3 regions of the Plantactinospora sp. GCM10030261 genome follow, and region 1 is predicted to be linked to each of the others. Evidence: riboswitches for the same ligand, from Rfam matches in the RefSeq annotation. Region 1 holds a riboswitch; each other region holds the start of a gene.
The links. Region 1 has a riboswitch for cyclic di-AMP ahead of ACFQUZ_RS30115 (C39 family peptidase). Riboswitches for the same ligand answer to the same signal wherever they lie in the genome.
Positions count from the first base shown of each region.

Region 1 (4,252 bases):
CAATCCCCGCGGTCAGCGCGATCGGTTCCTACCGGATCTATCGGCCGACCGCCGGCGTCCGTCCGTGGCGGTAGGCCGTTCCGCCCACTCGTCGGCGGGCTGCGATCGGCGGTTCACGTCGTGCGAGAAGACCACGGGGGCGACCGGCCGGCTGCTCGCCGCCCGCCGCGCCGGTTGGTCGTCCACCGGACCTGACCAGTTCGGGGTGCTTGCCGCCAGCGAGGCGTCCACGGGAATCGGATCGGGCGGGACGCTCGGGATTGTCGGGACAGCCGAGCCGTTCGATGCCTCCGGCCGATGTTCGCCGGTGGCGACCAGCAGTTCGTACGCCCGCTCAACCGGCAGCACCCCGGTCGCGATGGCCAGCTTCAGCGGGACGGAAGCCCGACCGACGGTCGTCGGCAGGTCCAGTACCTCCGGCGGCACCCGCCGCTCCGCGAGGTAGGCGGCCGCGGCCGGCGGCACATCCGACCACGCCCGCACCGCATCGGCCGTGCTGAAGCCGTACGCCGACCAGCGGTCCGCCTCGTCGGTCACCCGCTGCGCCACGTGCCTGGGGACCTCCGCACGCCCTCCGAGATCGTCACTGAGCAACGCACGGGCGAGCGGCGCCAGCGACGCGACCGGCACCCACCGTGGCTCGGGACCGCCCGCCGCCGACTCGGACCGGCGCCGGCGTCCCGGCTGGTCGGAACCACGCTGAACAGGCATACCAGTATCCAAGCATGATCCGCCGCGCCGGTCCTGGCCAGGGGTGAGACCGCCGTCGCGTAGGTTGGGTCGCATGCGTGTCGTTATCGCCGGAGGCCACGGGAAGATCGCCCTACGGCTGACCGCCCTGCTCGCCGGCCACTGACCGGCCCAGCTCGGTCCGGCCCCGGGTCGCTGGCGTCGCCCGCCCCGGAACCGAACTCCCGAGGCGGGCCGAGCCGGTCGGCGTCAGGTGGAGTAACCGCGGGTGGCCATCCACTTCGCCAGGTCGATCGTGGTAATCCAGTACGAACTCTGCCCGTTCACGAAGGCCGGGTCTGCGATCTTGAGTAGTCGGCCCTGGTCCCGGTAGCCGACGACAGTGACATAGTGCCCGCCCGGGTAGTCGTGCCAGCCGCCCTCGGTGTCCACCTGGCTGCCGACGATGTTCGCCACGATCGGGCGCCCGCCGCCGATGGCACGTACCGCGTCGGCCTGCAACCGGTCCATCTGGGCGGGGCTGGGTGCGCCCGGCAGTTCCCGGGTGACGTAGTCGGCGCCCTTGCCCAGGCCGTTCAGCACCCGGGTGGTGTCGGCCGCCGAGTCGGTGCCAAGTTCCGACGTGTTCAGCCGGCGGGCGAGGTCATCCTGGCTTGGCGTACGACCCATCGCCGACAGCGCGATACGGGTGGCCGCCGGGCCACAGTAGTAGAACGTGGTCTGCGCCTGGTAGTCGTAGGCCAGCGACTTCGTCGCGGGCGGCTTCGGCGGCGCCTGGGTGGTCGGCGCGGCGGCGGACCGGGACGCCGCCGACGACGCCGGGTCACTCGGCGAAGCGTCGCCCGGCGCCGGGGCGCTGGTCGGCGCGGCCGGGCTGCTGGCATCGGGGGCGAGTGCGGCCGCGGCGACGCCGGCCGGCGCGGTGCGGTCGGCCGGTTCCGGTGGCTGGTTGACCACCATGGTGACCATCCCGGCCGCGGCCACCGTCGCGACGCCGGCGACACCGAGGCGGTACGGGGGCCGGGTGGACAGCCGGCGGATGTGCTGGGCCGGATGGTTGATCAATCGGCGTATCTGTTCAACGACATGCTGCACGGGATCCTCCAGGGGGATTCCGGCTCCGGCCGCGAAGGGTCCCGGAGCCGGCGGGTCCGCCAGCGGTTCGGTACGGGTGACCGGCCCGGCTCCTCGCCGGGCAGGGCAGAGCGACGCGCCCCGGGGCCGGACGGCACCGGCGGGACGGTCGCGCGTGGCGAACCTACGGCTGGCTGACGACGGTCAGGGCGCCACCGGGGTGGGCGCGGGGGCGGACGGGTTGACGGGACGCGGGAGGATCCGCGGGGAGAAACGGCGCACGAGGGGATCTCCTTCCACAACCGCTTGCCGGGTTAGCTGACGGATTCGGACGGGAAAGGTCGCCCTACCACGGACCTGACATCCGCGGATTCACCCCTGGAACGATGGGTCCCCGGCTCGCTATCAACGATTCAGCGGGTCCACGCCGACGCCACCCATTTGGTGACAACAGCCGGCGGGACGGGACGACACTACTGGCGCTACCACCCGTTCGCCAACCCCTGTTCACCTGGAGAAACAGCGATGCGGCTCGCCTCACAAAACGCCTACGGTCCGGATTCGTCCACGCTGACCGAAACGATTTCGGACGCCCCGGACCGACGTCGGATAACGGCAACTGACGGGCGACCACGACGGTTTCCACGTTCGCGCGACGATTGGTGATGACCATTCAGCCGATCAAGGGCGGAACGCTATCTCCCAGGGGATCAGACGGTTGTCGTCGATCAGTTCGTCGCCGCCAACCCGATGTCGGCGGTCGACCGGCCACGCGTGTGCCCGGCACGGCACGCCCGGTCGGGTGATGGCTCGATGTCGGTGCCGGTGGGCATACTGCCGGACGGGGCGCGGAGGAGCTTGGAGGACGCCATGACGATCCTGCTGGCCATCGGGACGGCCAAGGGCCTGTTCCTGGCCACCGGCGCGGACGACGGACGCTGGGAGCTGTCGGGGCCACACTTCGCGATGACCGGCGTGTACGCCGTGGCCATCGACAAGCGGTCGGCCCGCCCCCGGTTGCTCGCCGGGATGACGAGTTCCCACTACGGCCCCAGCGTGGCCACCAGCGACGATCTCGGCGCGTCGTGGCACGAGCCGGACCACGCCCCGGTCGCCTTCCCGGAGGAGACCGGCGCCAGCCTGGGACGGGTGTGGCAGCTCGCTCCCGGCGCCGCCGACCAACCCGGACTGGTCTACGCCGGCACCGAACCCTCAGCACTGTTCCGCTCCACCGACGGCGGCGGGACCTTCGACCTGGTCCGGTCGCTGTGGGACCACCCGCACCGGAAACAGTGGGGAGCCGGGTTCGGCGGCCAGGCCATCCACACCGTGCTGCCGCACCCCACCGATGCGGCTCGGGTGCTGGTGGCCATGTCGACCGGCGGGGTCTACCGGACGACGGACGGCGGCGCCTCGTGGACCGCCGGCAACACCGGAATCCGGGCCTACTTCCTACCGGACGAGTGGCCCGAGTTCGGCCAGTGCGTACACAAGGTGGCTCGCGACGGTTCCGATCCGGAGCGGCTGTACGCGCAGAACCATCACGGCGTCTACCGCTCCGACGACGACGGCGGCACCTGGTCGTCGATCGCCGCGGGGCTGCCCAGCGATTTCGGCTTCCCGATGGTGGCGCACCCCCGCCGGCCTGGCGTGATCTACACGTTCCCGCTGGTCGCCGACAGCGAGCGGTTCCCAGTCGACAGGCGGTGCCGGGTGTTCCGGTCCGTCGATGCCGGCGACACGTGGGAGCCGTTGAGCCGCGGCCTGCCGAGCGACCCGTTCTATCCGGCGGTGCTGCGGGACGCCATGTGCGTCGACGACGCCAGTTCCACCGGTGTCTACTTCGGCACCCGCTCCGGGGAGGTCTACGCCAGCCGCGACGAGGGTGACTCGTGGTCGCCAGTGGCGACCCACCTGCCGGACGTGCTCTGCGTCCGCGCCGTGGCGGTCTGAGGTGGTCACCGTCCTGATTCCCGCCGCCCTCCGGCCGGACTCCGGTGGCGAGCGCCGGTTGGACCTGCCGGTCGGCGCCGGCACCCTGGCCGCGGTGCTCGACCAGCTCGCCGCCGGGTGGCCACGCCTGCACCGCCGGCTCCGGGACGAGCAGGGCCAACTCCGCCGGTACGTCAACATCTACGTCGACGGTGAGGACTGCCGGCGGGTCGGCGGGCTGGCCACGCCGGTGCCGGCCGACGCGGAGGTGCAGATCCTCCCGTCGGTGGCCGGGGGTTCCGGATGACCGGAGACGGTCGTCCGGCGTCGGCTCGGGACCATCCCGCCCCGACCCAGCGTCGCCCGGCGTCACCCGGAGCCTCCCCTCCACCACCGGCCGGCGACGACGCGGGCCGGATCCGCGACTCGCTGGCCGCCTGGCTGGCCGGGGTCACCTTCCTGGACCGGACGGCCGACCAGGTGAGCGCGCTGCTGGTGGACGCGGTGGTGCGGTGGGGCAGGGACCAGGGCTGGCGGGTGTACCGGCGCGCGGCAA
Region 1 covers NZ_JBHTDD010000040.1:38,971-43,222, forward strand. The annotation lists gene ACFQUZ_RS30105 (hypothetical protein) at 1-74, shown strand, start outside; gene ACFQUZ_RS30110 (hypothetical protein) at 13-711, opposite strand; gene ACFQUZ_RS30115 (C39 family peptidase) at 940-1,797, opposite strand; cyclic di-AMP (ydaO/yuaA leader) riboswitch at 2,053-2,193, opposite strand; gene ACFQUZ_RS30120 (WD40/YVTN/BNR-like repeat-containing protein) at 2,635-3,717, shown strand; gene ACFQUZ_RS30125 (MoaD/ThiS family protein) at 3,719-4,003, shown strand; gene ACFQUZ_RS30130 (hypothetical protein) at 4,000-4,252, shown strand, end outside.

Region 2 (4,252 bases), on a different contig from region 1:
CCGTCAAGGGATCGCTGCGGATGCGCCGGGTGCTCGAACGGGCGGTGCGGGACGCCGTTCCGGACGGGCCCGCCGAGCTGCGGCTGCTCTACCGCGGGCAGTTGCTCCGGTTGCGCCGCGACGAACTCGACGCGATCCGGGAGCGGGCGTTGCCTCGCGGAGCCCGCCGCAACGAGGTGCGCCGGGCCGGCATCGACGGCCTTTTCGACGCGCTCTGGGCCCAGGCCCGCGCGCTGCGGATCGGTGGGCTGCCCGGACAGGCCGAGTTCGAGGACGAACTCGCCGAGCGCGCCGAGTTCCGTGACTTCCTGCGGGCGTGGTGGCCCCGATTGCACCCGCGACACGTGTTGGCCTGGTTGGCCCGGCCGGTGCGGCTACGGTCGTACGCCGGGGGGATCCTGTCCCGGGCGGAGATCGACATGGTGGCCGGGTCCTACCGGTCACTTGCCGACGAGGGTCCGACGATCGCCGACGTCGCGCTGCTGGACGAGTTGGACGAGTTGCTGGGACGGCCGCCACAGCCGGCTCGCCGACGGCGGGACGCGTTCCGGGTGGCCGGCGGGGTACGCGAGGTCAGCACGTACGCGGATCGGCAGCGGGCGGCCCGCGCCGAGGCGGTCCGACGCCCGGAGGACTACCGCGAATACGCCCATGTGGTGGTCGACGAGTCGCAGGACGTGTCGCCGATGCAGTGGCGGATGTTGGGCCGGCGGGGTCGGCTCGCGTCGTGGACCGTGGTCGGTGATCCGGCGCAGACGGCCTGGACCGGCGACCCGGAGGAGCTTGCCCGGGCCCGGGACAAGGCGTTGGGTCGCCGACGCCGGCACGAGTACGTGCTGTCCACCAACTACCGCAACTCGGCGGAGATCTTCGCCGTGGCGGCCCGGGTGATCCGGGAGCTGGACCCGACGCTGGTCCTGCCGACGGCGGTCCGGTCCACCGGCGTCGAGCCGGTGGCGCTCTCCGTGCCGGCCGCCGACCTGCCGGCGACGACCGTCGCGGCGGTCCGTGCGCTGCTCGACGAGGTGGCCGGCACGGTGGGTGTGATCACCCCCGGTCCGCGGCGGGCCGAGGTCACCGAATGGCTGCGTGAGCTCTCCGGTCCGCGCCTGCAGGTGGTCGACGCGTTGCAGGCAAAGGGCATGGAGTACGACGGGGTGGTGTTAATCGCGCCGGGGGAGATCCGGGCCGACTCGTCCGCCGGGGTACGCACGCTGTACGTGGCCCTGTCCCGGGCCACCCAGCGGCTGACCACGATCGACTACGCGTAGGGCGGGTCTCCGACCGGGGAGGTCCGTCCTTCCGTCGACCAAAATATTGCATGTATTGCAATGTGAGCATACATTGGTCCGGGAGGGACCGTCGGACGGAGGGTAGGGGCGTGGGAGCGGGTCATGACCACGGCGGGCAGGTGCTGCGCGTCGCGGAGCGGCACCGGGGCCGGCTGTGGATGGCCCTGATCCTGCTCACCACCCTCATGATCGTGGAGGCGGTGGCGGCGTTCGCCACCGGCTCACTCGCCCTGCTCTCCGACGCCGGTCACATGTTCACCGACGTGCTGGGCATCGGCATGGCCCTCGCCGCGATCACCGCCACCCGCCGGGCCAGCGCCGATCCGCAGCGCACCTTCGGTCTCTACCGACTGGAGGTGCTGGCCGCCCTGGCCAACGCCGTCCTGCTCTCCGGTGTCGCGATCTACGTGCTCGTGGAGGCGGTCCGCCGGTTCGGGGATCCACCCGAGGTCGTGGTCGGACCGATGCTCGTGGTGGCGGTGCTCGGCCTGGGCGCCAACCTCGTCGCGTTCGGGCTGCTGCGCGCCGGCGCACGGGAAAGCATAAACATGCGGGGCGCGTACCTGGAGGTGGTCGGCGACCTGCTGGGCTCGGTGGGCGTCATCGTCGCCGCCGGCGTGATCGCCTTGACCGACTGGTGGTGGGCCGACCCCCTGGTGGCCGTCGGGATCGGCCTGTTCATCCTGCCGCGCACCTGGCGGCTGGGGCGGGCGGCGATCCGGATCCTGGTCCAGGCGGCGCCGGAGCACCTCGACGTTCCCGCCGTTCAGGCGCGACTGTGCGCCCTCCCCGACGTGACCGACGTCCACGACCTGCACGTGTGGACGCTCACCTCGGGCATGGAGGTCGCCTCCGCGCACCTGACCGTGCGCGCCGGGGCCGAGGTCGGCGCGGTGCTCTCCGCCGCGCGCCGGGCGCTGCATGACGAGTTCGACATCGACCACGCCACTTTGCAGGTGGAGCCGGACTCCCGACCCGGGGCCTGTGGACCCACCGGCTGGTAGGTCGTAGGGCCCACGTCCGCACCGCACCCCGCCACGGAGATGAGATCGATTCATTACTCTCCGTTCACGTATCGCTTTAATGGGGCCTTAAATTTCGCCGGATCAGCCGGACTAATTGGACATTTAGCCAGACCCGCCGCACCTCCCCGCCACCATTCCCCGTCACCGCCCGTAAACTCGGCGGCGGTCTCCACCCGGAGGTGCCTTCCGGCGCCGGTGGTGGCCGCCGCTTAATCGCCTCGCGCGAGCCGGGGAACCACGTTCCTGGGGTGCATCCGCGTCAGCGGTAGGGATCTTCCGTCCCGAACCCGTCAGCTAACCCGGTCGGCGGCTGACGGAAGGATGGTTCATGGCACCTGCTCGACATTTCGTCGCGCGACTGACGCCCCCCGAGCGCGGCTCCCGAGTACGCGCCGTGCTGGCACTGATCGCCGCGGGACTCGCACTCGCCGTCGCCACGCCGGTAGCAGCGGCCGCGGCACCACCCCCGGTCGCCGGACTGCAGGCCGCGCCCGGCACCGATGACGAGGGCGGCACCGACGCTCTCCGCAAACAACTCGACGAGGCGTCCCGGGGGTTCCTCGACGCGAAAGCCAAGCTCGACGCCTCGACCAAACGCCAGCAGGAGCTGGCCAGCCGGTTGGGCACCATCGAAACCGAGTTGACCACCCGGAGCCAGACGGTCGGTGAGTTGGCCGACACCGCGTACCGCACCGGTCGGCTCGGCCCGGTGACCGCCCTGTTGAACTCCGACGGTCCGGACGGACTGATGGACCGGGCCGCCCGGCTCGAAGCGGTGGCGGCCAACGAGGACCGGCAGCTGCGCGCGTTGGTCGAGTCCCGCAACGCCGAGACCGAGGCGAAGGCCGCGGTCGACCGGGAGATCGCCGAGCAACGCGCCCAGCTCACCGTGATGACCAAGCGCAAACAGCAGGCCGAACGAGCCCTGGCCGTCGCCGGCAGCTCAGCCCGGTCCACCGGCGGCAGCGGCGGTACGTCGTCCGCCTCGGCGAAGCCGGCGCCGCGCAACTCCGACGGTTCGTGGCCGAGCGAGTCGTGCAGCGTCAACGACCCGACGACCTCGGGCTGCATCACCCCACGCACGTTGCACGCCATGAACCAGGCCAAGGCCGCCGGGTTCACCCGGTTCGTCTCCTGCTTCCGCAGCGGCGGATCGGGCGAGCACCCGAAGGGTCGGGCGTGCGACTTCGCCGCCCAGAAGGGCGGTTTCGGCGGCGTGGCCACTGGCGGCGACCGCACCTACGGCAACAACCTGGCGGCGTACTTCGTGAAGAACGCCAACCGGCTCGGCGTGCTGTACGTCATCTGGTTCAAGGAGATCTGGTTGCCGAGCAGCGGCTGGAAGTCCTACAGCGGCGCGGGCGGCGACCCGTCCAGCGACCACACCAACCACGTCCACCTGTCGATGAACTGACCCGCGACGGACCACCTCGGCCGGTCGGCGCACCGCGCCGGCCGCCCCGTCGCACGCCCTCCCCACGCGTATGCCCCTGACGCGTATGCCCCTGTCGATCTAGGGCAGATGGTCGCGTTTTGATCTCCAATCACAACCATCTGCCCTAGATCGACGGGGCCACCGGCGGGGGGCGAGGGCTACTGGGTGCGGGACAGGGCGGTGAGGAGCGTCCGGACACCGGGTCCGGGGTCGAAATCGGGTTCCGGGAACGAGAGTTGGTGCATGATCACCCCGTCCAGGTAGTCGAGCAGTAACCGGGCGTGGGTCTCCGGCTGCGCCGAACCGGCCCGGCGCAGCCACGGCACGGCCCACCGGAGGACGTCCGCCCTGCCGCGCAGCATGTGCGACTGCAACTCCGGGCGGACCGCCGCCTCCAGCGCGAGCGCGTACCGGGCGAGCGTGCGGTCTCGCGCCGGCCCGACCGCACCCCGCACCACCTCGATCAGCGCCTGGGCCAGCTCTGTCGGGTCCCCTGGTGA
Region 2 covers NZ_JBHTDD010000004.1:129,373-133,624, reverse strand. The annotation lists gene ACFQUZ_RS07080 (HelD family protein) at 1-1,271, shown strand, start outside; gene ACFQUZ_RS07075 (cation diffusion facilitator family transporter) at 1,382-2,296, shown strand; cyclic di-AMP (ydaO/yuaA leader) riboswitch at 2,514-2,642, shown strand; gene ACFQUZ_RS07070 (coiled-coil domain-containing protein) at 2,646-3,731, shown strand; gene ACFQUZ_RS07065 (TetR/AcrR family transcriptional regulator) at 3,911-4,252, opposite strand, start outside.
Region 2: linked by a shared signal. The riboswitch ahead of ACFQUZ_RS07070 (coiled-coil domain-containing protein) and the one ahead of ACFQUZ_RS30115 (C39 family peptidase) in region 1 are both predicted to bind cyclic di-AMP.

Region 3 (4,252 bases), on a different contig from region 1:
CTCGTGCATGTACCAGTTCACGTCGGGCCAGGCCAGCCGGATGCTTACCGCGTGGAACGCGTACCGCGCGTCCTGACCGAACCCTCGACGGTGCCGGCTCCGACTCACGGGGCCGGCACCGCCGTTTCCAGCGGAACCTGCTTTCCCACCGGCACCTGGTTGACGCGGCGCGGGCGGGCCCGCCGTGAACCGCCGGACCCCCGAGCCGGGGAAGGCGCCGCCGACGGGTCGAGCCAGACCTGCACCGCGGGACGCTCGGCGGGCCGGCCGGTCAGCGGACCAGGGCCGTCACCACGGCGGGCCAGCATCGCCACGTCCACCGTGAACTCGAAGAGCCGCCAGTCCACCTGCGGTGCCGCCCGCAGCGTGTCGGCCAGCTCGGCCACCCGCGCCTCGTCGGTCACCGGACGGGCCCGACCGGCGACGTACGCCTCGTCGTCGCTGTCCTCGGGAGGAAACGAGTGCAGAGCGTAGCGGCCGTCGCGTTCGAGATCCCGCCGTTTGGGCGAGTCGACCACGAAACAGTAGAGCCCGTCGGGGGTGATCACGGGGGAGACGGGATGCACCCGCGGCCCACCATCCGCGCGCACCGTCGCGAGGTAGCCGAGGCCCGGTCCGTACTGCTGGAGAAGGCCGCGGATGCTCTCGGCGAGGCGGGGCTCGTCGGAGGCGAATTCGGTCCAGGAAGCCATGTGATCAGTCTATCGAACACCTGTACGAGGAGCCACCGCGACACGGCGGGTCCCCCGGTCGGATGACCGAGCCGGCCCGGCCGATATGGTGGCGCAATGCTGCTCTCGGACCGGGACCTGGTGCTCGAGATCAAGGCGGGCAACCTGGGCCTCGACCCGTTCGAGCCCGCCCTGGTGCAGCCGTCGAGCATCGACGTCCGACTGGACCGGCTGTTCCGGGTCTTCAACAACCACCTCTACACCCACATCGACCCGGCGGAGCGGCAGGACGACCTCACCTCGGAGGTGGAGGTCCCCGGCGGCGACCCGTTCGTGCTACACCCGGGCGAGTTCGTGCTCGCGTCCACGCTTGAGGTCATCTCGCTGGGCGACCAGCTCGCCGGCCGACTGGAGGGGAAGAGTTCACTCGGCAGGCTCGGCCTGCTCACGCACTCGACCGCCGGATTCATCGACCCCGGCTTCTCGGGGCACGTCACGCTGGAGCTGTCGAACGTCGCCAACCTGCCGATCACCCTGTGGCCGGGGATGAAGATCGGCCAGTTGTGCATCTTCCGGCTGTCGTCACCGGCCGAGCACCCGTACGGCTCCGAGGTCTACGGCTCGCGGTACCAGCACCAGCGCGGGCCGACGCCGAGCCGGTCCTGGCGGAACTGGCGGACCTGGCCACCCAACCACTGAGCCACGCGGCCCGCTGCACACCTGAGCGTCGAACGGCCCCTTCCCAGGCGCGAAACGCGATAGGAAGGGGCCGTTCGATAACCTATGGGCGGCCGTAACCCACGATGCTGCCGTCGTCGACCCGCTTCATCCGGACGTGGTCACCGCTCTGCGGTGCGTGGACAATCCACCCGCCACCCACGTACATCCCGACGTGCGAGAGGCCGCTGTAGAACACCATGTCACCGGGCTGAAGTTGGCTCCGGCTGACCCGTTTGGTGCGGTTGTACTGCTGGGCCGCGTTGTGCGGCAGGCTGACACCGACCTGGGCCCAGGCCCGCAGCATCAGGCCGGAGCAGTCGTACGAACTGGGTCCGTCCGAGCCCCAGTAGTACGGCTTACCGATCTGGGCACAGGCGAACTTCACCACCTTGCCGGAGTCGCCACCGGGATAGACCGCGGGACACGGTGCCGGCCGGAACACCCCACCGCCACCATTGCCGTACGCCTGGATGCGCAGCTTCTGCAACCGGTCGACCTCGGCGTTGATCTCCTTGGCCTTGGCCCCCAACTCGGCCTCGGACTTGGCGAGCTGGGCGATGAGCAGGTCCAGCGGCGCCTTCTGCTCCTCGTACTTGTGCTTGAGTTCGACCGCGGCCCGCACCTCGCGCTGCCGGTTGCGGCTGTACTGGTCGAGGATCTCCAGCCCGTCCATCAGGCCGGTCGGGCTGCCTGTGGTGAGCAGCGCGTTCACCACCGATGCCTGGTCACCCTTGTAGGCGTTGGCGGCCAGTCCACCGATCTTTCCGGTGACCCGGTCGACCTCGGCCTGCAGCGGCGCGATCTTCTTGGCCAGCGCGTCGGCCTGCTTGCGCTTCGCGCCCAGCTCCTGGCGGGCTGCGTTGTGCTGCTCGATGACCGGTTCGAGCTTGTTCCAGGCGACGTCGATCTGCTTCTCGATCTCTGTCACCGACGGTTCGGCCTGGGCCGGCGCGGCGCCGACAAGCGTGATCGCGAGTCCGGCGATCGCACTGAGGGCGGTGGACAGGACGGACCAACGCGGACGCGACCGGGCGGCGCGTCGACCGGCAATCGCCGGACGAGCGGGCCGCGGTCGCCAGGCATGGCTAGCCACCGAGGCTGATACTCCTTCTCCCCTGCTCCGCCTACCGGGTTAGCTGACGGGTTCGGACGGAAGAGAAACGCCCTACCGCAGGTTCTGCGGATTCACCCCGGTGGTGCGTGGGTCCCCGGTTCGCACGTCGACGATTCGGCGTATCGAGTTGTCGTCGTCCCGGTTGGACTGACCGTCACCGCTCGACGGTGACCAAGAGTAGGCAGGGCGCCTGATGGACGCAAGCCCGGAGACCCGGTGCGTCGTTTAACACTCCGGGCTGTGACACAACGTCACGTCATGAAGGTTTCTTGCATTCGCCTACTTCGAATCGACATCTGTTGACGTGAACCACGATCGCGGGCCAGGGTGACCAGGAAGCATCCCCGGAACCAGGAGGTCCGATGCACCGTCCCGAACCCCCACCGGGCGGCCGTGTCCTGATCGCCACGGCACTGGTCGCGGTGGCGACACTCGTCCCGGCCGGCGGACCGGCCACCGCCGACCCCGGTACCGACGGCCGGCAGCGGGCGTACGCCCGGGCCGCGACCGAGTACGGCGTACCGGAAAGCGTGCTCCTCGGCGTCTCCTACCTGGAGTCCCGGTGGAACACAAACGCGGGCACCCCCAGCACGGCGGCCGGCTACGGACCCATGCACCTCACCGACGCGCGACACGTGCGCAACCAGCCCCGGTCCGGCCACTACGGCCCGGCGGAGGATCCGCGCGGCGACTCGGCCCGGCCCGCGCTCGACGCTCACCGGCCAGTCGCCGACCCCGCACCGGACGCCCCCGCCCTGCAGACCATGGACGCCGCGGCGCGCCTCACCGGAGCCGACCCGGCGGCCCTGCGTACCGACCCGACCAGCAACATCCGCGGCGGCGCCGCACTGCTCACCGCGTACCAGAAGGCGCTGGGCGGGCCGGTCGGTGCCGGCAGCGACCCGGCAGCCTGGTTCGGCGCGGTCGCCCGGTACTCCGGCGCGGAGACCACGGACGCGGCGGCGGCGTTCGCCAACGAGGTGTACGCGACAATCAAGGCCGGCGCGGAACGGACCACCGACGACGGGCATCGGCTGCGGCTGCCCGCCCGGGCGGTCGAACCGGCGCGGTCGTGGCTCGGCCGGGTCGGACTACGCGCACCGAAACCGCGCCCGGACGGGCTGGAATGCCCGACCACCATCTCCTGCGAGTGGATCCCCGCGCCGTACGAGCAGTACGGCCCGACGGTCGGCGACTACGGCAACCACGACCTGTCCGACCGGCCGGGCCGGCAGAAGATCGAGTACATCGTCATCCACGACACCGAGGGCAGCTACGCCACCACGCTCGACCTGGTGCAGGACCCGACCTACGTGAGCTGGCACTACACGCTGCGCTCGGTGGACGGCCACATCGCCCAGCACGTGAAGACGAAGGACGTGGCCTGGCACGCCGGCAACTGGTACGTCAACGCCAAGTCGATCGGCCTGGAGCACGAGGGATTCGCCGCCCAGGGCACCTGGTACACCGAGGCGATGTACCGCAACTCGGCCAAGCTGGTCCGCTACCTCGCCACCAGCCTCGGCATCCCGCTGGACCGGCAGCACATCATCGGCCACGACAACGTGCCCGGCATCACGCCCGCCGCGGTCGCCGGCATGCACTGGGATCCGGGCCCGTACTGGGACTGGTCGCACTACTTCGACCTGCTGCGGGCGCCGTTCTGGGGCACCGGCTGGACCAAGGGTGGCGCGGTCACCATCGACCCCGACTTCGCCACCCACCGGCCGGCCTTCGTCGGCTGCGA
Region 3 covers NZ_JBHTDD010000005.1:27,216-31,467, reverse strand. The annotation lists gene ACFQUZ_RS07940 (zinc metalloprotease) at 1-76, shown strand, start outside; gene ACFQUZ_RS07935 (pyridoxamine 5'-phosphate oxidase family protein) at 105-692, opposite strand; gene dcd (dCTP deaminase) at 789-1,370, shown strand; gene ACFQUZ_RS07925 (NlpC/P60 family protein) at 1,453-2,484, opposite strand; cyclic di-AMP (ydaO/yuaA leader) riboswitch at 2,498-2,635, opposite strand; gene ACFQUZ_RS07920 (N-acetylmuramoyl-L-alanine amidase) at 2,868-4,252, shown strand, end outside.
Region 3: linked by a shared signal. The riboswitch ahead of ACFQUZ_RS07925 (NlpC/P60 family protein) and the one ahead of ACFQUZ_RS30115 (C39 family peptidase) in region 1 are both predicted to bind cyclic di-AMP.